One region of the Saccharococcus sp. Marseille-Q5394 genome, then DNA from elsewhere that is predicted to be linked to it. Evidence: riboswitches for the same ligand, from Rfam matches in the RefSeq annotation. Region 1 holds a riboswitch; each other region holds the start of a gene.
The links. A riboswitch is a leader RNA that binds a small molecule or an ion and turns the genes downstream of it on or off. The one in region 1 is predicted to bind S-adenosylmethionine.

Region 1 (8,083 bases):
ATTGGAACGTAAACAAAATGTCTTCGATGATTTCATAGCGGCTGCAGAATGGCTTATTGCAAAAGGTTATACGAAAAAGGAGAAGCTTGCAATCATGGGGGGCAGCAATGGAGGCTTGCTTGTTGGAGCAAGCATCACCCAACGCCCGGATTTATTCGGGGCGGCAATATGCCAAGTTCCTGTTATCGATATGCTCCGCTACCACAAATTCACGGTGGGACGCTATTGGGTGACTGATTACGGAAATGCTGAGTTGAATGCCGAAGACTTCGCTACGATGATCAAGTATTCTCCACTTCATAATGTCAAGGAAGGCGTTGAGTATCCACCTACCTTGATTACGACGGCGGATACGGACGATCGTGTCGTACCCGCGCATGCTATGAAATTTGCTGCGACATTGCAAGCAGCTTATTCAGGGGGAAATCCGATCTTGCTTCGTGTCGAAAAGAATGCAGGACATGGTCTCGGAAAGCCGACAGTCAAAATCATTGAAGAACAGACCGATGTCTATTCGTTTCTCTTCAAAACGCTAGGCGTTACTATCTAAAAAAAGAGGTCGTCTCGAGAGCGAGACGGCCTCTCCCTATTTTTGCCGTTCCCAATTCCGAAGGGCTGGATACGGATCGAAAGCCCATTCAGTCCTGCCGTTGTATTTATACAATCCGTAATGGAGATGGGGAGGAAATTTCCCAGATGTTCCTTCTTTCCCATATCCGGTGCTGCCAACAAAGCCAAGAAGGGTCCCGGGCTCTACAATATCGCCTTCTTTGATGCCCTTATCAAAATAAGCCAAATGGGCAAAGTAATGATAGGTGTTATGGTTATCCCGAATACCGATGCGCCATCCCCCGTATTCGTTCCATCCCATCACTTCTATGACGCCATAAGAAGTTGCGACGACAGGAACGCCGTAGCCCGCAAAAAGGTCTGTTCCCTCATGGATGCGGCGACCTCCCCATCCGCGGCTTGTGCCCCATGTACCGCGATACGTATAATGATGTCCTTTCGGGATAGGGAATACATGCTTATCCAGCTCGGCCGTTTCGAAATGCTTATACAGTTTGGCGATTGTAAGAATCTGATTTACCGTCATTTCCCGTTTATAGTAGTGCCATAATGCAGCTTTAAATGAATTTTCATCTGGTCCGTACATCGCTAAATGGGAATACATTGTCATGAGTACATCGGCTGGGTCGGATTGGTCAGCTACCCCATCCCAGTTGCCGTCAGAACCGTGGCCGCCGAAAAGTGCGAGTGTATCCGGTGAATTGTCTGAGGGATCCGGGTTCAATATACCGAACCAATGTTCAACGGGGTATTGAATGGAAATAGGTCCGTCGGCTTTTGGAATATCATTACGCACTTGCTGGATGTTGCGTTCATATTGATCAATTGCAGCAAGGTGATACCAAGGAACCAGTTCGTTCGAGAATTGTAAATAAAAACTCATCCGTTGCTCCATAATTTCCTTTTCACTTTTTTGATCGGAAGCGGAGACAATGTTGATGGACAGACAGAGACAGAATATTGCACTTATCGAAGCAATTATATATTGGATACGCAATGGGAAACCTCCTTTGTTGAATGATTAGAATTCCCCGATCGATCGTTTTCATTACTTTTTGTTTTCGTTAGAGAAGTTGCGTCAAATGATGGTTTCATTTTTCAGTGATATACTTTAGAAGAGATGTTATAGAAGGGGAGAGGACGAATGGAAAAATTACAATCGGTTGAGCAGTTTGAGCAGTTGAAAAATGAGGAGCGGACTATGTTCATGTTTTCAGCGGATTGGTGCCCGGATTGTCGGGTGATTGAACCATTCCTACCGGCTATTGAGGCGGATTATCCGGAGTATCAATTCATTTACGTAGACCGTGATGATTTTATTGAGATTTGCCAACAATTGGATGTCTTTGGGATTCCGAGCTTTATTGCGTTCCATAGTGGGGAAGAGGTTGGGCGTTTTGTAAGTAAGGACCGGAAGACGAAGGAAGAGATTGAGGAGTTTATTAACAGTTTGAGCGCATAATGAGAAGAGATATCGCCATCCTAGTAAGGATTGGCGATATCTTTTTTTTATTATGGAAACGGATCTCTGCTCTGTGCGGAGCTTTTTTCAAGCGGCATCTATCTCCATGTTCTTTTTTAATTGGAAGATAAAAAGGAATACAATTTCTCCGGGTAGTCAGTGAAGATGGCTTGTACTCCGGCTTGTTTCAAGGTCTGTGCGTATGTCTTGTCATTGACTGTAAATGTTCTGACCGGCATGCCGCTGTTTATCACTTCAGCGATGGTCGGACGAAGTGCTGCGGGGAATAGGATATGGAGTGCATCAGTTGGGATTTTGTTGAGATAATCCATTGGGTGGACTAGCACTTCCATGAATAAGGCGGCGGTTTCAATTTGAGGATTAAACCGCTTTACGGTACTGATGGCACTGTGATCGAATGATGAAATGATGATGCGCGATTCCATTTGTCTCTCCGCAATCAAATCAAGAACTTTTTCGACCATTCCTTCGTATGGGAAAATATCCGATTTCAATTCAATGTTCAATTTGTGGTCAGTCGAATCGAAAACCTCGAGGACGTCAGCGAGTGTAGGTATTGTTTCTCCTAGGAATTCGGGTGAAAACCAGTTGCCGAAATCATGTTTCTTTAATTCCGCTAAGGACATATCTTTCACATATCCTGTTCCATCCGAAGTGCGGTCGATCGATTCATCATGGATCACGACAAGCTCTCCATCTGCTGACATATGTACATCGAATTCAACACCAAAAACGGGGAGACGAGCAGCCTCCATGAAGGCGGCGATTGTGTTTTCCGGAAAGTTCCCTGAAGCTCCTCTATGTGCGAATATCTTCATTTAGCTTCCTCCGATTCCGTTTGGTATTACATTTTGTTCACGTCAAAAGGGCACGGTTTTTGACCGTTGCCCATTTACCCGGGAAATGATTATTCCCAAGTCTTTCGTTCTTCAATTTCCTTTTTCAGGATTTCCGCTCCCTCTGGACTAATATACATGCCATTGGATAGCCTCTTGTTTTCTGAGGTGATATTCCCGGTTACGATACAAGCCGAATCCACAACATACTTACGGAGGATGATCATATCGTCATCCACGAAAATTTCCATTGGTGCACCTTTATCAAGTTTCAACGTATTTCTTAATTCCTTAGGGATTACAATCCTGCCGAGATGGTCAACCTTTCTGACAATACCTAAGCTACGCATTATGATCCTCCTTGAAACTTTGTATTATTGTTACTTGTCCTACTATTATACCAGTTAATTATAAAAATACAAAAAAATTAGTATACTCTCTTTTTCTCTCCTATTCTCTCTATTCCTCTTATAACCGCTTTAAAACGTTTAAGTATGTGATTTATTTTGATAGAATAGGAAGGTCGTCTAAGAAAGGGGAACCAATCATGTCATTCATCCAGAAAAGACCCATCGTTTTTGACTATATTCAAATCATTGCAGGAGCGACTCTAGTCGGACTTGCATTCAATATATTTTTCTTGCCGGCGCGTATCGCGGCGGGCGGCATTTCAGGGGTCAGTACAATCCTATATGAACTATTCGAATATAATCCTGCATATGTGCAATGGATGATCAATATCCCGCTCATCATACTGGGGCTATTGCTGGCAGGGAAGGAATTCAGTGCAAAGACAATTGTAGGTACTTTTTTTGTCCCGTTTGTCATTTATTTGACGGGAGACCTTCAGTTATCCGTCGACAATCCGTTTCTAAGTTCTATATATGGCGGCATTATGCTAGGTATTGGGTTAGGAATCGTTTACCGGGGGAATGGCTCGACAGGCGGAACGGCTTTAATTGCCCAACTCCTAAAGAAATACACGGGCATTTCAAGCGGATTCTCCCAACTGATAGTTGATGGGGTTGTCGTTGTCACTTCAGCTTTTGTCTTCAATTTTGAACTCGCTTTATACGCACTCATGTCGATATACGTTACAAGCAAAGTGATTGATTTCGTCCAATTGCAAACGTCGCCCACGAAGCTTGTCCTAATCATTACTGAACACGAAGAGAAGATCCAGTCGGTTATCCAGAATGAAATCGATAGGGGATTGACGAAAGTGAAGTCAACGGGTGGCTATTCAAACGACGAAAAAACAATGATTCTATGCGTTGTGGAACAGTCCGAAGCCGTTTATTTGAAGAAATTGCTTCAGACCGCTGAGCCTTCGTCCTTTGTCATTTTTCTCAATGCATCGGAAATTCTAGGACTCGGTTTTTCGAAAGCGAAAGTTCATCGTTAAAGAAACCGGTATACAATTCGATTAAAGATGATATAATAATCATAATTGAATATTTCTTATCAAGAGAAGCTGAGGGAACTGGCCCGATGAAGCTTCAGCAACCTCTGCAATAGCAGGAAGGTGCTACCTCCAACAAGATGTAAATCTTGAGAGATAAGAACGATAAAACAAATGCAACTCCTCGTTCCTATCTGTTGGAACGGGGGTTTTTATTTGTCGTCTAGACTTCGGGCGCCATAAGCTCGGGTCATAAGTCAAATCTGCTTTGTGGCAAAAAGCGCCACACTGCATCTTCGCCTTATGCCTGTCGCCTATGGGCGGGCGCCCTTCGCTTTTGTATATTAAAAAGGGGGAAACGTAATGCCAATCAATATCCCGGAACAATTACCGGCACGCGAACTGTTGAAAGAAGAAAAGATTTTCGTCATGGATGAAGGGCGGGCAACGACCCAAGATATCCGTCCATTAAATATCCTCATCCTGAATTTAATGCCTGAAAAAGAAAGGACAGAGCTACAATTGCTTCGGCTGCTCGGAAATACGCCGTTGCAGGTCAATGTTTCATTCTTGAACACTGCGACGTACGAATCGAAAAATGTAAGCAAAAATCATTTGGAATCCTTTTACACTACATTCGAGCATGTCAAGAATAGACGCTACGATGGACTGATTATCACAGGAGCGCCGATTGAGCATCTTCAATTCGAAGACGTCGTCTATTGGGAAGAACTGAAACAGATCATGGACTGGTCCAAAACAAATGTAACTTCCGTTTTACATATTTGCTGGGGCGCGCAAGCCGCACTTTATCATCATTACGGCATCGATAAATATGAGTTGCCGAAAAAGCTATCCGGAGTCTTCAACCATCGATTGACTGATTCGACTGTCGAATTGGCACGCGGATTCAATGATCTGTTCACTGCACCTCATTCCCGATATACGTCGGTCTCAATTGATGAGATTGACCAGGATCCTCGCCTTCAATTGTTGGCGGTTTCGGAAGATGCAGGTGCCTTCATCATCCTTTCAAAAGACGGCAAACATATTATGATCACCGGGCACTTGGAGTATGATGCATGCACGCTCGGCGAAGAGTACGAACGGGATTTGAAGAAAGGGATTGATATTGACGTCCCGGCTAACTATTTTCCGGACGACGACCCGACAAAGGAGCCGTCGAACACGTGGCGCTCACATACTCATCTTCTTTTCTCAAACTGGCTGAATTATTATGTCTACCAAGAAACACCTTACGAGTGGGAATGAAAATAATAGCCTGCGAATTCATGAACTGAATTTGCAGGTTTTTTCATCCGTATATTGTCATAGTTCTATCACACACTAGCGTTAGCGGAGGTGTGAATAGATGATTTCAGACGTAATTTCAAAGTTGGACTTTTGGGAAATGATGTTTAGAGCAACTTTTACTTTTATCATTCTCATGCTACTAGCCAGATTCATGGGGAAAAAGCAGATTTCACAACTAACTTTTTTTCATTATGTTACGGGGATTACAATCGGTTCTATCGCTGGTGAGATCTCCGCGCAATCGGAAACCCCTTTTCTGAATGGTGCCATTGCGATGATTTGGTGGGCTATATTAACAGTATTTGTGAACTTTTTAACAGTAAAGTCAAAAAAAGCGCGAATTTTATTTGATGATCAACCAACTATTATTATACACAGAGGAAAAATAAGTGAACAAGGCATGAAAAAGGCCCGACTCACATTGAACGATCTCAATATGATGCTCCGTGAGCAGAGCATTTTCGCTGTTGCAGACGTGAACTATGCAATTCTCGAAACGAACGGCCAGTTAAGCGTCATGAAAAAGGCGGCCCAAGAGACTGCAACACGCAAAGATGTGAAAGCACCTGGCAATGAGCCGAAATATATACCGACTGAAATCATTTCGGATGGGAAATTAATTAAAGAAAACTTGACTGAATTGAAGCTGACTGAAGAATGGGTTTATGAACAGCTGAAGAAAAATGGGTTCAGTAAAGTGGAGCAAGTGTATTATGCAGAAATACTAACTGACGGCACATTGCATATTGATCAGCGAACTGAAAAGAAATAGATAGTGTAAGGGGAGTCTCAATATGAGGGGAAGCTTGTTTTGCCCCTCATATTCAATTAACGGCAACGAGCAAAAACCCCGATTTGCTTATTTTTTATGGTATAATGAATGACAGTCATTCAGTGGGGAGGCGGACGGTAATTGGATAAGAAGGAAAGAATCATAAAAGCGGCGATAGAAGTTTTCCGCAAGCAAGGCATCGAAAAGACGAAGATATCCGATATCGTGAAAGTGGCAGGGATTGCTCAAGGAACTTTCTATTTATATTTCCCATCTAAATTATCACTCATGCCGGCAATAGCCGAAGTGATGGTCGCAAAAACGTTAGAGATTGTGACGGATAGAGTATCGGATAACGCACCGTTCCCAAAACGGATGGAGCAGCTCGTTGATGCGATTTTCGAAGTAAATGAAGAGTATCATGAAATTCAAGCACTTATCTATTCAGGTTTAGCATCGACAGAGCACTTGAAAAATTGGGAGACCGTATACGCGCCTTTCTATAAATGGGTGAGTGAGGGTCTTCAACTAGCAATTGATGAAGGTGTAATCCGGAACACCGTCAATCCTGAGAGGACGGCAAGACTTGTGATTGGTCTCGTGGAATCAGCTGCGGAACAAATTTATTTATACGACACTGACAAGGAAGATGAAGCGGTCATACAAAAGAATGAAGTGAAAAATTTCTTAAAGCATGCCCTTGCGTATTAATGCCTATTATTATTGGCAATAAGCCTTTGACGACTTGTCATTATAAAAATGAATGACAGTCAGTCACCCGCCGAGTTAGGAGAAAATATTATGAACAAATCATGGATTTATGTTGCGCTAACAAGCTTTTTCGAGTTGGTCTGGATTTTCGGTTTCAATGTCGCCTCCGAATGGTGGCATTGGATTCCAATCGTGTTTTTCATCTTCGTCGATTTTCATTTCTTGGCGAAAGCCTGTGAAAACCTTCCGACGGGTACCGTATATGCCATCTTTGCAGCAATCGGAACAGTTGGGACCGCATTGATGGATGTGTTTATATTCGGGGAAACCCTCGGAGCAGGCAAACTGTTTTTCATTGCCATATTAGTTGTAGGCGTCATTGGACTGAAGATTGCTGATGGCGTGGATGAAAAGAAAGGATTGGTTAAGTGATGGGCTGGTTATTTGTATTCGCAGCGGCAATAAGCGAGCTTGTCGGCGTTGTCGGGTTGAATAAATATAGTGAACAGAAGACATTCACCAATACCATTTTGTTCGGCGGAGGATTTGGAGCAGCGTTCGCATTTCTCTATATGTCGTTCAACTATTTGCAAGTAAGCACTGCATACGCAGTGTGGATTGGCATAGGAACTGCAGGTGCAGTATTGATCAATATGCTATTTTTCGGTGAATCAAGAAGCATAGGACGTATCGCCAGCCTACTTTTGATAGTTATCGGCGTTGTTGGATTGAAGGCGTTATCGTGAATAGTAGAAAGCGGGGAACAACTTGAAAGAAAGTTGCTTCCCCGCTTTTATTTTAATTTAATTATAGTGATAGCAAGTTATTTGGCAGTATTATACAATGAAGAGAGTGATGTTAGAATATTTAATGATTTGACGTCCCCTGGAACAAAGAATTTAAAAGTTCTTGCATAGAGGAATTACCGGAAGAAATGAGGGCGTTTTTTTGAACTATGAAATAAAACGCCGGGCGGCTACTGCGCAATGATAATC
Region 2 (8,083 bases), on a different contig from region 1:
TGGCCGGGGATTTCCCAGCGTTTTCAACAGATTGAGAGCCAATGCCGCCAATGAATTTAGGCAAGATTGTCGTTGCAGCCAAAAATGCCATAATCCCTGCTGCAATCGTAGAAGCATATGCGAGCACAGTAGCCAATCCTAACAATTTACCAGATCCGCTACCAAGCTTTGCTATTCCAGGTGCAATAAATGCAATGATAATAAACGGTACAACAAAGTTTAGAAAACCGCCGAAAATCATATTGAACGTCGCAAATAACCTAGTGAACCAATGCGCAAAACCTTCATGTATTTCTGGGAGCAACAAACCAATGCCCACCGCAAGCCCTATGGCGATAATGATTCGCCATATAAGGCCTATCTTCCTCTTCATAAAATGTCCTCCTCAAAAGTACAAATGTTTAAAAAAACAACAAACCCACTTTACCATAGTGAAGAATAAATGGGAACACCTTTATGGGTTTTACTACTTTATGGAGGACAAAAAACAAAAAAACGCCTGTCTCCGATGAAACGGAAACAGACGGCTTTACTCAATTAGTTAACAGGAACGACAGAACCGCCCCATTCTTTCAAGATAAATTCCTGAATTTCTTCAGAAGTCAATACTTCTACAAGCGCTTTGATCGCTTCGTTGTCTTCATCTCCAGAACGGACCGTAATGACGTTTACGTAAGGAGAATCCGTTTTTTCAATTGCAATTGAATCTTCAAGCGGGTTCAAGCCCGCATCGATTGCATAGTTAGAGTTGATCAAAACTGCGTCGCCTTCATTATTATTGTATAGAGTTGGAAGCAATGCTGCTTCGTAATCCGGTTCAAACTTCAGGTTTTTCGGATTGTCCACAATATCTGTAAGTTCCGCTTTCACTTTATCAACACCCTCAGCAAGTGTGATCAAGCCATTTTCCTCAAGCATTTCAAGCACACGGCCATGATCCGAAACCGAATTGCTCATAAGGACTGTTGCACCGTCCGGCAATTCATCTAATGATTTATATTCCTTCGAATAAACACCCATCGGTTCGATATGGATTCCTCCCGCATTGACAAAGTCGTAGCCGAAATCAGCAATTTGACTTTCCAAGTAAGGAATGGTTTGGAAGTAGTTCGCATCCAATACACCTGATTCCAAGTCTTTGTTAGGCAATATATATTCCTGGTATGTTTCGATTTCCAAGTCGATTCCTTTTTCCTTCAATAACGGCTTCACTTTTTCCAAAATGACGGCATGCGGTGTATTGGAAGCGCCGACTACGATTTTCGTCGATTCTTTATTGCCGCCATCAGCATTCTTGCTTCCGCTAGCCCCATCTTCTTTATCTTTTGTCCCGCAAGCTGCCAAAGCAAGCACGAGAACCGTCAATAGTAGTGCAGATAATACCTTCTTCATGATTTCTCTCCCCATTCTTAGATGATATTTATAATTAACAGGACACTCCTGCAAATTATCGCTTGTCCAATTTCTTCACCGCAAAGTCGCCGATGATCTGGATTGCAAATACGACAATCAAAATAATAATAGTTGCGACAATCATCACGTCAGTCCGGCTTCGTTGGAATCCTTCATAGTATGCAAGGTTTCCGAGCCCCCCAGCACCGATGACTCCGGCCATTGCCGTATATCCGACAAGTGCGATCGAAGTTACTGTAAGCCCCGAAATAAGAGCAGGCATCGATTCGGGCAGCAATACTTTGAAGATGATCGTACTTGTTTTAGCACCCATCGATCTTGCAGCTTCAATAACACCTCTATCTATTTCACGAAGGCCGATCATGACCATTCTCGCATAAAACGGTGCTGCTCCAATGACAAGGGCCGGGATGGCCGCTTCCGGACCACGGATCGTTCCAACGAGCAACGTCGTGAACGGGATAATCAGGATAATTAAAATGATGAAAGGAATGGAGCGGAATATATTAACGAATGCTCCAGTGACGCCGTATACCAATCTATTTCTCCATAGCTGGCCGGGGCTTGATAAGAATAAAAGTACGCCAAGAACCAGCCCGAATACGAAGGTATACAGAGTGGAGAGCCCTGTCATATATAACGTTTCAATAGTCGCTTCCCACATTTTATCCCAATTGACGTGTGGTAATAAATTCTCAATCATTGCCAATCACCTCTGTCTGTACACCTTGTTCATGTAGATAGGCAATCGCCCCGTCAATATCTTTCTCTATACCGACAAGCTGTAAAATGAGCGAGCCGTAAGCGCCGCCTTTCGTGTGGGATATATTCCCTTGGACAATATTCACGTCGATCTCAAATTGTCGGATCAAACTCGCCAATACAGGCTGCTCCGTCCGTTCCCCGACAAAGATTAGTTTTATGAGTGTGCCCCCAGGCAAATGGGCAAGTGCCTGTTCGGTTCCCTCGGGTTCCGTCACTTGGGAAACGAACCGCTTTGTAATCGGAGCTTGCGGTGACTGGAACACGTCCAGCACAGGACCGATTTCCACGACTTTTCCGGATTCCATAACCGCTACACGATGACAGATCTTCCGGATGACATGCATTTCATGTGTTATTAGAACAATCGTCAATCCGAGCCGTTCATTAATGCTTGTCAACAGATCAAGGATGGCATCTGTCGTTTCCGGGTCAAGCGCGGAAGTCGCCTCATCGCAGAGAAGTACTTCAGGATCATTCGCCAACGCCCGTGCAATACCGACACGTTGCTTTTGACCACCGGAAAGCTCGGATGGATAGGCATTCTCCCTTCCGCTTAGTCCGACGAGTTCGATTAGTTCGGCCACCTTCCGTTCTCGCTCCGCTTTTTTCACTCCCGCGATTTCAAGAGGAAATGCTATGTTCTGCTTGACCGTACGGGACCAAAGTAAATTGAAATGTTGAAAAATCATACTGATTTTTTGCCTTGCTTCACGCAGTTCTTTGCCTGTGAATGCCGATATTTCACGGTTTCCAATTTTTATTGTTCCCGTCGTCGGAGTTTCAAGCCCATTCAAAAGGCGGATCAACGTACTTTTTCCGGCACCGCTATAACCGATGATACCGAAGATTTCACCCTCTTCGATCGTAAGGGAAACATTATCCACCGCCAGGATTTCATCGTTCAGCCGGCCAAAACTTTTTTTGACGTCTATCAATTGAATCATCACTATCACCTCTACACGATCTTTTCCATAATAAAAGCCTTTCTGCAGACAAGCAGAAAGGCTGAAACGTTATATTCAAAAAAACGTCAATCCGATCTCTCATCTCTCAAAGCAAATGCTTTGCGTGATTTGGCACCATTTCACATTCGTGACGGTTGCCGGGCTTCATAGGGCACTTCCCTCCACCTCTCTTTATAAGAGCGACATATTCAGTTAAAGTTAATAGATATACTTATATCATGAACTTCTGAGGTATGTCAATCTATTTTCTCAAGAAGATGCGGAATCGACTGGAAAGCGTAAATTTTATGGACAATCTCCCCATCCTTCTGAATTAATAAACAAGGGACGCTTTCAATTTCATAATCAACAGCGAGATCCTCCACATAATTCAAGTCAGCCTTCCCAATGGGCAGATCCGGTTTCATGGCAGCAATGACTTCAATCATTTTTGAAGCAACCGCACAGGTTCCGCACATTGGTGTGTATAAATAAAATATTGATTCGGGATAAACATTTTTGCTGTCTTCCCATTGCGCACGTGTCCAATTCTCAATAGTGGCCACTCTTCATCACCTTCATAGTAAAAATTCGGGATGCACATCAAAGTTTTCGGAGAGGAGTATGGCTGCAAGCACTCTGTATGGAGTCGTTTCAACTTGGCGGTAAACCCGCTCTGTATAAAGGTGGATCGCTTCAGGATAATCCCTTTTGAATAAAGTCCGGATCTTCTCTCCGGATTCATCGGCATCCAGAAAAACGAACAGGTCACAATCCTCATAAGGCATAAGCATCTCATCGATCCGATACGGACTCACTGTCCCATTCGTACAAATGATCTCAACCGGCTCAGCCAGCACCTTTTGTAATCTTTTCCGGTCCGAACCGCCTTCGACGATGAGGACTTTATGAGTATCCACCTGCACCCCTCCATTGAAAAAAGCGCCGGAGTTTGGTCCAAGCGCCACTTCATTTACTTACTCGCCTACAGTCATTTTGTCATAGTCTTCAGCTGACATGAGTGCATCTAGCTCAGCTTCGTCTGATGCTTCCACAACGATCATCCAAGCACCTTCAAATGGAGATTCATTCACCAATTCAGGGCTGTCTTCCAATTCTTCGTTCACTTCGACGACTTTACCGCTGATCGGAGCATATAATTCAGATACAGTTTTCACTGATTCAACACTTCCGAATGGCTCATCTGCTTTCACTTCATCTCCAACTTGCGGCAATTCAACGAAAACGATATCGCCAAGTTCGGATTGCGCAAAATGTGTAATACCGATTCGATACTTTCCGCTCTCATCCTTTACCCATTCGTGCTCTTCTGAATAACGAAATTCTTTAGGTGTGTTCATCCCGTACCCCTCCATTAAGTATGCATTTATTGATTTCCATTCAATTTTGACATATTCGGAAGCTAAAGACAAGAAAGTATATTACGCTCCCCAAACTTCCTCATACGTTTCTTCCTTGAAGCCGACAGTCACATTTGAGCCATCCGTAACAATCGGTCTTTTGATAAGCATGCCGTCCGTAGATAACAGTTCGACCTTTTCATCAGCCGTCATTCCAGGCAGCTTGTCCTTCAAATTCAACTCACGGTATTTCATTCCGCTCACATTGAAGAACTTCTTAATGTCCAGGTTGGAGTTTCCGATCATTTGTTGAAGTTCCTCTTTAGTCGGTGGATTTTCAACGATGTTGACCTCTTTGAATTCCAACTCCGCGTTTTCCAACCACTTTTTCGCTTTCCTGCAAGTTCCGCATTTCGGATACCCGTAGTATGTTAAAGACAATTCGCAACACCTCCATTTTACCTAAGTATAACAGAGAAGCCGCCCGGGATAAATCCAGGGCGGTGTGTGTAATCAAACGATGTATTTTTCTGCGTCAATCAATTTAACGGATGCTTCGCGTTTTTTCGCGATGATGTTGTATGGATTCGAACGCGTCAATTTGCGTAATGCGGAAAGCATCATCCGTTGGTTATCGCCCTCAACGGAAGCAAGAAGTGTCTCCTTTGCGTCCTTTTCAATTGCTTCGAACGCTTCCTGACAGAAGATTTCCGTGTACAAGATCTTTTGCTTCTCTTTCTCTTCACCATTTTTAGCAACCGCTTTTTCCGTACGGAGCAATGCGGATTCCATAGCGAAGACGTTGTTTGCAATATCAGCGATGTTTACTAGGACTTCCTGCTCCGCTTCGAGTTTCGTGCCGAAACGTTGAGCGGCCATTCCAGCTGCTAGCAAGCCGATTTTCTTCGCATTTTTCACGAGCACTTTTTCTTGAGCCAATGCTTCGTCCCCGATTTCTTCAGGCATCATCATAAGAAGCTCTTCCTGCAAGCTTTGTGCCTGTTGAAGCAATGGCAATTCGCCTTTCATTGCTTTCTTCAAGAACGTACCAGGAACGATCAGACGGTTGATTTCATTTGTTCCTTCGAAAATGCGGTTGATGCGTGAGTCGCGGTAAATGCGCTCCACTTCGTATTCCTGCATGAATCCGTACCCGCCGTGCAATTGGACCGCTTCATCAGCGATATAGTCAAGAACTTCGGAGCCGACAACTTTATTGATGGAGCATTCAATCGCGTATTCTGCAATTGATGCCGCTACCGCCTTTCCATCTTTTTGCTGCTCCGCCGTCATTTGGCTGTTGCGCTCTTCAAAGTATCCGACTGTACGGTAGATCAAGCTCTCCGTCGCATATAGCTTAGAAGCCATCGTTGCAAGCTTTTCCTTCGTTAGATTGAATGAAGAGATTGGCGTCTTGAATTGTTGGCGCTGGTTTGCATACGTGATTGCCAATTCAAGAGCGCGTTTGGAACCGCCGATAGTGCCGACACCTAATTTATAACGGCCGATGTTCAAAATGTTAAATGCGATGACATGGCCTCTTCCGATTTCCCCTAACAGGTTTTCAACAGGAACTTGTGCATCTTCCAAAATCAATGTACGAGTTGAAGATGACTTGATGCCCATCTTCTTCTCTTCTGCCCCGACAGAAACGCCTGGGAATTCTCTTTCAACGATGAATGCCGAGAATTTATCGCCATCGACTTTTGCATAAACGACGAATACGTCTGCGAATCCTGCGTTTGTGATCCATTGCTTTTCACCGTTCAAGACGTAGTGAGTGCCGGCTTCGTTCAATTTTGCAGTTGTTTTTGCACCAAGTGCGTCTGATCCGGAGCCTGGCTCAGTCAATGCGTACGCGGAAATTTTATCGCCGGATACGGAGTTCGGCAAATACTTTTTCTTCTGTTCTTCATTACCGAAAAGGACGATTGGCAATGTACCGATTCCGACGTGCGCTCCGTGAGTGATGGAGAAGCCACCCGCTACGGACATTTTTTCAGCGATCAACGCTGATGAGATTTTATCGAGGCCGAGGCCGTCGTATTCTTCAGGTACGTCTGCACCGAGAAGACCGAGGTCTCCTGCGGATTTCAATAGTTTTACAGAGTGTTCGAATTCATGTTTTTCTAAGTTTTCCACGACTGGAAGGACTTCGTTTTTCACATAGTCCTCTGTTGTTTTCGCGATCATTTTTTGTTCGTCTGAGAAGTCTTCTGGTGTGAATACGCGTGATGCGTCGATGTCCTCGATGAGGAATGCTCCTCCGCGGATGAAATCCTTTGTTGTTGTTTCAGTCATTATATATTCCTCCTCTTAAATAGTAATTTAAATACGGATTTCCGCTACAGGCGGACGCTTTCCGGGGGGCACGGCTTCAGCCGCTTCCCTCGCGCAAGTGCTCGCAACGCTGCGCTTTTGCTCGCAAACGCCGTTCTTCGTAACGGCGTTCGCTCAGTCCAGGGTCTTCAGCTCGTGCTAATCCCCCAGGAGTCGCCGCCTTTCGCTGCAATCCTAAGTGTCTATTTTAAAACGCATAAATTCACTACAAATACGCATAAACGGTCCCAATTACGCATAATTCACCGGAATCACGCATAAATGGTTTCAAAGACGCATAAGACGCCGGTAAGCCTCATAAATCTGCGCAGACACGCATAAACGCTTCTAAAAGCTCATAAAGCACTTCTTATAGCAGTTCAAATACTCCGGCTGCGCCCATTCCGCCGCCGATGCACATTGTGACGACGCCGAATTGCTTGCCTTGGCGTTTTAGTTCGTTCATCAATCGAAGTGTCAGGACGGACCCTGTTGCGCCGAGTGGATGGCCTAGGGCGATTGCTCCACCATTGACGTTGACTTTATCCATATCCAGTCCTAAGTGGCGGATGACTTGCAGTGATTGGGATGCGAATGCTTCATTCAGCTCCCATAGGTCGATGTCCTCGATGGATAGTCCAGCAAGTTTCAATGCTTTCGGAACAGCTTCAATCGGTCCGATGCCCATCACTTCAGGCGGCACGCCACCTACGGCGAATGAACGGAATTTCGCGATCGGTTTCAAGCCTTTCCCTTCGGCAATTTCGCGATCCATGACGAGGACGGATGCAGCTCCGTCGGATGTTTGGGATGCATTTCCGGCAGTGACGGATCCTTTTACGGAGAATGCCGGGCGTAATTTGCCCAACACTTCCATTGAGGTACCCGTACGGACGCCTTCGTCCATTTCAAAGAGGACCGTCTTTTCCTGGTACTTGCCGTTTCCGTCGACAAAACGTTTCACTACTTCCACAGGAACGATTTCGTCAATAAATTTGCCAGCTTCAATTGCCGCTGCTGCTTTTTCATGTGAACGGACAGCGAATGCATCTTGGTCTTCGCGGCTTACGCCGTACTTCACTGCGACTTGCTCAGCTGTATGGCCCATTCCCATATAATATTGGGGAGCCGTTTCTGCCAATTTGAAGTTCGGTCTGATCGTATTCCCCATCATCGGTACCATGCTCATCGACTCGACGCCGCCAGCGATGATCGCTTCGGACTGGCCGAGCATGATCCGCTCTGCCGCATATGCGATCGATTGAAGGCCCGAAGAACAGA
Region 3 (8,083 bases), on a different contig from region 1:
TGTTCTCCCGTGTGAATCAGGACAGGTGTATCGAATATACTTTCTTCATGATATATGATCGATTTCATCATAGCATGCAGCTCACGATACCAAGACGCGACGATCGCGGAGCTATAATCCCGATCGTTCTGGAACTCTATGTACATGTCATAGTTCTGCGTCAGTAATTCAATTGTAATGTCATGATTCAATTTCATGGAACTTGAAAGCTTCGTCAGCACTCCTGAAAACTTGGAGGGTTGGTGCTTCAAGGAGAGCCAAGGGGAGCTGAACACAAAGCCTGCGCACTCCAGCTTTTCACGTTGCAGGATATGCATGACAATCGTGGCGCCAAGTCCGTGGCCAAGCACGAATAACGGCAAGTTATCCTCTAGCGCAATGTCGATCATTTTCTTCACATGGTCCACATACGACTCGAACGGTTCATCATGGGTTCTTCTTCCGCTTTCAGAACCATGCCCCGGCAAGTCGCTTGTTACGACATGGAAACCGCCGTTCCGCAGCTTTTGAATGAGCCACGCATACCTACGATGATGTTCGTAAGCATTATGGACAATCACAATCACTGCTTTCGGCTGTCCTTCCGCTTCCCATTTCCACATGGACTCACCTCCCCTTTATGTAAATGAAAATTTTATGTTACGATAAATTATACATGATTTTAAGAAAAGAGGAGACGTTTCATGATTTATTCATACAACGGAAAGACGCCGCAAATCGATCCATCTGTCTATGTCGCGGATTATGTGACGATTACGGGCGATGTAACAATCGGGGCAGACAGTTCCATCTGGTTCAATACCGTCATTAGGGGAGATGTCGCCCCGACGATAATCGGTGAACGGGTCAGCATCCAAGATTTAAGCTGTTTGCATCAAAGCCCTGGAAAGACGTTAGTAATTGAGGACGACGTGACAGTTGGCCATAAGGCACTCTTACATAGTTGTGTTGTACGTAAAGGTGCGCTCATCGGAATGGGCTCGATCATTTTGGATGGTGCGGAAATCGGTGAGGGAGCGTTCATCGGCGCGGGCAGCCTTGTCCCGCCCGGTAAGAAAATTCCGCCTGGCTGCCTCGCTCTCGGTTCACCCGCAAAAGTGGTCCGCGAGTTGAATGACGAGGACCGTGCAGATATGGATCGTATCTTGAACAGCTATGTTGAAAAAGGACAGGTTTATAAGGAAATGGAGAAATAAAATTGGTGCTGCTCGATGTCGAGCGGCACCTTTATTTATTTTTAGAAACGACTAAGATGATAATACTCACCAACGCAACAAAAGCCACTATACCTATGAGAGCCACAATTAATAATAAGCTGAACGCCATTTTGGAATCGCCTGCCTCACTTTTCTTGCTATAATATAAACGCTATGAATCTAGTTAGGTTCCCTTTGTATCCACCATTCTCTGAGTTCTCGTTCTCCCCCGCTAACTTCTCGTTCTTCTCGAAAGAGTTCTCGTTTTCCGCCAATAACTTCTCATTCCACGGCAAATAGTTCTCGTTCTCCCCAAAAACTTCTCATTCTACAATAAAAAAGGAAGCAAGGATTTCTCCTTTGCTTCCATATTTCAATTATTAAACAGTCATTCCAGCTTTTTCAATCAATTCAGCTGCTTTGTCCGTCTGCTCCCAAGGGAGTTCAACGTCGGTACGTCCGAAATGTCCGTATGCCGCAGTCTGCTTATAAATTGGACGGCGCAGGTCGAGCATCTTAATAATGCCTGCCGGGCGTAGATCGAACAGCTCGCGCACAATTTCCACAAGCTTGCTTTCCTCGACTTTGCCTGTTCCGAATGTATCGATAGAAATCGATACCGGTTTTGCAACACCGATTGCATATGCAAGCTGGACTTCACAACGATCTGCGAGACCAGCAGCAACGATGTTCTTCGCTACATAACGTGCAGCGTATGATGCCGACCGGTCGACTTTTGTCGCATCTTTACCGGAAAACGCACCGCCGCCATGACGCGCATAGCCGCCGTATGTATCGACGATAATCTTTCTACCCGTCAAGCCGGCATCCCCTTGTGGACCTCCGATAACGAAACGGCCAGATGGGTTGATGAAGTATTTTGTCTCTTCATCCAATAGCTCGGAAGGAACGACCGGATAAATTACATGTTCCTTTATGTCATTTTGAATTTGCTCCAAAGTGATATCAGGATGGTGTTGAGTGGAAATGACAATGGTGTCAATCCGTACCGGTTTATTATCCTCATCGTATTCCACCGTAACTTGTGTTTTTCCGTCAGGACGCAAATAGTCAAGTGTGTCGTCTTTCCTTACTTCAGCAAGTCTGCGTGAAAGCTTATGGGATAAGCTAATTGGCATCGGCATTAACTCAGGTGTTTCATTGCAAGCGTAACCGAACATAAGCCCTTGGTCACCCGCTCCGATTGCTTCAAGCTCTTCATCACTCATTGTCCCTTCGCGTGCTTCCAGTGCCTGGTCGACACTCGCAGCGATATCTGGGGACTGTTCATCGATGGATGTCAATACGGATGACGTCTCCCAGTCGAAGCCGAATTTCGCGCGTGTATAGCCGATTTCCTTCACTGTATCCCGTACGACTTTCGGGATGTCTACATACGTTGTTGTCGTGATTTCCCCGATGACGAGTACGAGTCCTGTTGTGATTGTCGTTTCACAGGCTACGCGTGCATTCGGGTCTTCCTCTAAAATGGCATCCAATATAGCGTCGGAAATCTGATCGCACATTTTGTCCGGATGTCCTTCTGTTACCGATTCAGAAGTGAATAATCGGCGATTTGTCATTGTGGTTTCCTCCTTAACGTCTTGCAAATATTGATACGGTACTCTAATTGTCCCAGTAAGTTCAGCGCCTAGAGAGTCGACGTCAACATACACAAGGATTAAGGGCCTGTTAGAATCAATAAAAAAGCCCTTCTCTCACGTAAATACACATGAGGAAAGGCATAATTTCAATAGCAGCACCTTTCACTCTTATCGTCCAAGGAATTCAACCTTGCTCCAGGTTTGGCACCTTCTCGCGGCCACTAAAGGTCCACGCAGGTTGCCGGGCTTCATAGGGCCTGTCCCTCCGCCAGCTCGGGATAAGAGTATCCGTTCAATAAACAATCCTACGAAAAAGTATGCACTTTGTCAAACATTTTTACACATATATACTTGAGTTTTTCATTAGTATAGATTATTATTCTAAATGTGTTATACTATTTACGAAATGTGATGATACCCATCTAATGGGATTACATGCAAAGGACGGTACCAAAAAATGATTTCAGCTAAAATTGAAAACGGATTACACGAGTTACTTTCAGGCAACAACGTAAACATACAGCCTTCAGTGGCGGAACTGGTTGAAAAAGCTACTTCCCGTGGAGAAGCGAAACTTTCCGCAGACGGCGCCCTTACTGCCGAGACAGGAAAGTATACTGGTCGTTCTCCTCAGGACAAATACATTGTCGAAGAAGACTCTTCAAAAGACAAAATCGACTGGGGCAAAGTGAACCGACCGATTTCATCTGAGATCTTTGATTCATTATATAATAAAGTTCTTACCCACTTAAAAGCGAAGGAAGAACTCTTCGTATTCAAAGGCTTTGCAGGAGCTGATAAAAACTCTCAGCTATCCATCCAAGTCATTAACGAATTTGCATGGCAAAACCTATTTGTCCATAATCTCTTCATCCGCCCTACTGCAGAAGAGTTGAAAACGCATGAAGCACAATTCACAGTTATTGCTGCTCCGACGTTCAAGGCTGATCCTAAAGTGGACGGAACGAAATCCGAAACCTTCATCATTGTATCACTTGAAAAGCGCATTGTGTTGATCGGCGGTACGGAATATGCAGGAGAAATGAAAAAATCCATTTTCTCCGTCATGAACTACTTGCTTCCTGAGCGAGGAATTCTTCCAATGCACTGCTCAGCTAACGTTGGTGAAGAAGGGGATGTCGCTTTGTTCTTCGGCCTTTCCGGCACAGGAAAAACGACGCTTTCCGCAGATGCTGACCGCAAGCTGATCGGTGATGACGAGCACGGCTGGTCCGAAAACGGTGTATTCAATATCGAAGGCGGCTGCTATGCAAAAACGATCAATCTTTCACAAGAGAAAGAACCTGAAATTTACGGAGCGATCCGTTTCGGTTCGGTCTTGGAAAACGTCGTTTTGGATGAAAAGACGCGCAAGCCAGATTATGATAATAATTCATTGACTGAAAACACGCGTGCAGCATATCCAATTCATTATATCGACAACATCGCAGTGCCTTCGGCGGCGGGACATCCAAAAACAATCATCTTCTTGACTGCGGATGCATTCGGGGTATTGCCTCCAATCTCTAAATTGACGAAGGAACAAGCGATGTATCACTTCCTTAGCGGCTTCACTTCGAAGCTTGCAGGAACTGAACGCGGCGTCACTTCACCGGAAGCAACGTTCTCTACATGCTTTGGTGCTCCTTTCCTTCCATTGCCTGCAACGGTTTACGCAGAAATGCTAGGGAAGAAAATCGACGAACATGATGCACAAGTATTCCTCGTCAACACAGGTTGGACTGGCGGAGTTTACGGCGTAGGTCAGCGTATGGCATTGAAGCATACCCGCACTATGGTCCGCGCAGCGCTTGCTGGCGAATTGAACAATACAGAATTCGAGAAAAATGCTATTTTCGGTCTTTCAATGCCAAAAGTTATTGCCGGTGTACCGACTGAAGTGTTGAACCCTCGCAATGCATGGAGCGATCCAGCGGCTTATGATCAAAAAGCGAAAGAACTGGCAGACCTCTTCCGCGAAAACTTCACGAAATTCGGTCATGTTTCTGAAGATATTATTCAAAAAGGCGGTCCAATCGCCTAATCAATATAAAAAAGATAAAGATCCAGGTGCAGTTACCGCACCTGGATCTTTTTGTATTTCGGCATTCTGCAAGTGGATTTTCTCCCATAAAGTTTGCTCAACTATATGTTTGTATAGAACCACTAATTCTGCAGACAATGAATTAAGTGAGTAAAGAGGGAGAGTAACTTATGACAACTGCCTACAAAGGGACAGACAAATTGATTATAGGGATCGTATTTGGTGTATTGACATTCTGGTTATTTGCGCAGGCAATGGTAAACGTTGTACCTGCAGTTCAGAAAGATTTAGGTGTATCTTCTGGGACTTTAAACATTGCAATTAGTTTAACCGCACTTTTTTCAGGAATATTCATTGTTGCAGCAGGTGGCCTTGCTGATAAAGTCGGACGGAAGAAAATAACAAATATTGGTCTTATTCTAAGTATTATTGGCTCCCTTTGTCTTGTCTTTGCAAATGGAGCAATCTTACTCATTATTGGCCGGATTATTCAAGGTTTATCGGCTGCGTGTATTATGCCTTCAACGATTGCCTTGATGAAAGCATATTTTGAAGGGGCAGAACGTCAACGGGCACTTAGTTACTGGTCAATCGGTTCTTGGGGTGGTTCTGGCGTTTGTTCATTATTTGGGGGAGCTGTTGCAACATACTTGGGGTGGAAATGGATTTTCATTTTCTCCATCATTTTTGCAATTCTTGCCTTATGGTTACTTAAAGACACTCCTGAAAGTAAAGCAAAACAAACCGGTACTTCCAAGTTTGATGTGAGCGGTCTGATTGTATTCGTTATCACAATGTTGGCATTGAATATTTTCATCACACAAGGTGATGAACTTGGTTGGACTAACTGGATCACAATTGTTTTGATAGCCGTTGCTGTTATTGGTGCCTTGGCCTTTATTAAAGTTGAGAGTGGCAAGGAGAACGCATTAATCGATTTTAAATTATTTAGAAACATGCCCTATACAGGGGCAACTATTTCAAACTTCTTGCTTAATGCTGTGGCTGGAACGCTTGTCGTTGCAAATACGTACGTACAACAAGGACGGGGATTTACATCTTTCCAATCTGGTATGCTTTCCATTGGTTATTTAGTTGTTGTCCTATCCATGATTCGCGTCGGTGAAAAGATTCTTCAAAAAGTCGGTGCAAAAAAACCGATGGTATGGGGTACTATATTTACACTCATCGGTGTTGGTGTGATGGGTCTCACGTTTTTACCGGATCTCCCCTATACTGTCGTAGTATTCATAGGTTTTGCTTTGTTCGGATTTGGGTTGGGTATTTATGCGACCCCTTCCACCGACACTGCCGTATCGAATGCACCCGATGAAAAAATAGGGGCCGCTTCAGGAATTTATAAAATGGCAAGTTCCCTCGGTGGAGCTTTTGGAGTCTCAATTTCAGCTACTGTCTATGCTGTGATTTCAGAAAATAACGGGGTACATGCAGCAGCAACTGGAGGTATCATCGCTAACGTCATTTTCGCAGCGATTGCATTGTTATCAATTATCTTCCTTGTTCCAAATAATGCTGGTAAAAAAAGCGAAGCTTAATCATGTCAAATAAAAAAACAACCATTAACGGTTGTTTTTTTATTAATTTTATTCATTCCCTTGCTGTCTCATCCAATCACATAAATCCCGTACGATCTGTGCATTATGTGCGGTCGGGAAATAATGGGTATAGTCGGGAAAATACCAAGTTTCGTACTGCTTCTCCTTCTCACGCAATGCATCCTCAAGCAGTATCGCCTGCTCAAAAGAAACATTTTCATCTTTCATCCCGTGGATAATCAAAACAGGAGCATTGATTTCATCCACCCTGAATAATGCCGTCCGTTCCCGATAGGCATCGGGCATGCTATTCGGAGTGCCGCCAATGACACGCTTCATCATCCGGCGCATATCCTCGCGTTCATTATATGTAAAGATGACATCCGAGACACCCGCCCATGTCACAACAGACGTGATATCCTCGCGCAAAATCGCTGTCCATAGTGCCATGATACCGCCACGGGAGAAAGCATACAGATGAATACGATCCTTGTTCAACTTCGGACTCTGCTTTAGGACTTCAACTGCATAGACCGCATCTTGGCGATCGTCCCCTGCGAACTCATCACGCCCTTCTCCGCCCCTGTTGCCACGGTAATAAGGAGCAAATACGACAAAACCTTGGGAAGCGAACTGGGCTATCCGGGCAGGACGGACCATGCCGATATGCTGCATGCCCCCGCGTAAATAGATGATCCCTTCATAGTTGCCTCCACTTATCGGTTCAGCAAGCAAACCCTTCACCTTCAGCCCATCCGACCAATACGTTATTTCTTCAAGACGGATACTTGGATTCGGCGATGGATACGCTCTCCGGTGGAAAATCGCCCCGTTAGGAAACATATGCATCCACCCACTTTCGGATTTTTACCATTCCGGCATCTTTCATATGGAAACTCAGCTCATTGCAATTTGCCAATTCTTCATCGGTCATCCACAATGCGCCTTCCGTTTCGAATAACTTTGGATTTTCATCAATGCTGGAAACTTTCCCTGTAAATACCGCCTTGCAAAAAGTCACATTGCTCATGACGACGTACTCGGCAAATTTGACAAGATCCGTAATTGTCACGCCTGTTTCTTCAATCGTTTCTCGAATTGCGGCTTCGGAAATCGTTTCACCGTCTTCCGCCTTGCCGCCGGGGAATTCGATACCGCGGATGGAGTGGCGAGTAACGAGCCATCTCCCTTCATGCTTCAATACAACGAGCACATGTCTAGCTTCCATGCCTAAGCGATTCTCCCCGAAAGTCAGCTCAACTTGTGCTCCTCGTAAATCCTTAAATGTAGTTGCTATTTGACTTCACGTCCTTTCTCGCTCAATTGGATGGTTGAACGGGAGCTGAAGTGATCAAGGGCCTGCCTTTTGCGAAATACGGCAGCTGTTCAATGAACTTCTTCGTTTCAACATCCGTAAATTCATGGATCAATGCATAGAGCATCATCGTCCTGCGATCGACATCATGATTGTCCCGATCATAATGATAAGGGATGTATGGCAAATGGGATCGCAGGAAGTTGCGGAATTCCAGTCGATCCATCTGACTGAATAGTTGTTGGAAAACCGGCAGAAACTCCCGGCTCATCTCCACCTCGTATTCCCATGGTGAAGCATATTTATGTGGATAGATTTGTTGATTGGCGATTGATACGTACATTCTGACTTTGTCGTTTTCCATAAGT

Region 2: another riboswitch for S-adenosylmethionine. It lies ahead of OC538_RS16785 (methionine ABC transporter ATP-binding protein); the one in region 1 lies ahead of metA (homoserine O-succinyltransferase).
Region 3: another riboswitch for S-adenosylmethionine. It lies ahead of metK (methionine adenosyltransferase); the one in region 1 lies ahead of metA (homoserine O-succinyltransferase).

Annotation. Positions count from the first base shown of each region.
Region 1 covers NZ_CAMPPQ010000001.1:1,163,140-1,171,222, reverse strand. The annotation lists gene OC538_RS05870 (prolyl oligopeptidase family serine peptidase) at 1-550, shown strand, start outside; gene OC538_RS05865 (M23 family metallopeptidase) at 587-1,561, opposite strand; gene OC538_RS05860 (thioredoxin family protein) at 1,715-2,032, shown strand; gene OC538_RS05855 (glycerophosphodiester phosphodiesterase) at 2,149-2,871, opposite strand; gene OC538_RS05850 (AbrB/MazE/SpoVT family DNA-binding domain-containing protein) at 2,961-3,239, opposite strand; gene OC538_RS05845 (YitT family protein) at 3,437-4,294, shown strand; SAM riboswitch class I at 4,348-4,454, shown strand; gene metA (homoserine O-succinyltransferase) at 4,655-5,563, shown strand; gene OC538_RS05835 (YetF domain-containing protein) at 5,664-6,377, shown strand; gene OC538_RS05830 (TetR family transcriptional regulator) at 6,519-7,088, shown strand; gene OC538_RS05825 (DMT family transporter) at 7,179-7,520, shown strand; gene OC538_RS05820 (DMT family transporter) at 7,520-7,834, shown strand.
Region 2 covers NZ_CAMPPQ010000002.1:1,227,340-1,235,422, reverse strand. The annotation lists gene OC538_RS16800 (dicarboxylate/amino acid:cation symporter) at 1-373, opposite strand, end outside; gene OC538_RS16795 (MetQ/NlpA family ABC transporter substrate-binding protein) at 538-1,392, opposite strand; gene OC538_RS16790 (methionine ABC transporter permease) at 1,448-2,116, opposite strand; gene OC538_RS16785 (methionine ABC transporter ATP-binding protein) at 2,109-3,122, opposite strand; SAM riboswitch class I at 3,219-3,323, opposite strand; gene OC538_RS16780 (thioredoxin family protein) at 3,380-3,688, opposite strand; gene OC538_RS16775 (toprim domain-containing protein) at 3,701-4,042, opposite strand; gene gcvH (glycine cleavage system protein GcvH) at 4,100-4,483, opposite strand; gene OC538_RS16765 (arsenate reductase family protein) at 4,565-4,924, opposite strand; gene OC538_RS16760 (acyl-CoA dehydrogenase family protein) at 4,997-6,784, opposite strand; gene OC538_RS16755 (acetyl-CoA C-acetyltransferase) at 7,173-8,083, opposite strand, start outside.
Region 3 covers NZ_CAMPPQ010000002.1:1,310,325-1,318,407, reverse strand. The annotation lists gene OC538_RS17300 (alpha/beta hydrolase) at 1-602, opposite strand, end outside; gene OC538_RS17295 (gamma carbonic anhydrase family protein) at 684-1,196, shown strand; gene metK (methionine adenosyltransferase) at 1,577-2,779, opposite strand; SAM riboswitch class I at 2,966-3,085, opposite strand; gene pckA (phosphoenolpyruvate carboxykinase (ATP)) at 3,258-4,844, shown strand; gene OC538_RS17280 (MFS transporter) at 5,015-6,400, shown strand; gene OC538_RS17275 (alpha/beta hydrolase family protein) at 6,449-7,243, opposite strand; gene OC538_RS17270 (NUDIX hydrolase) at 7,233-7,628, opposite strand; gene OC538_RS17265 (transposase) at 7,720-8,079, opposite strand.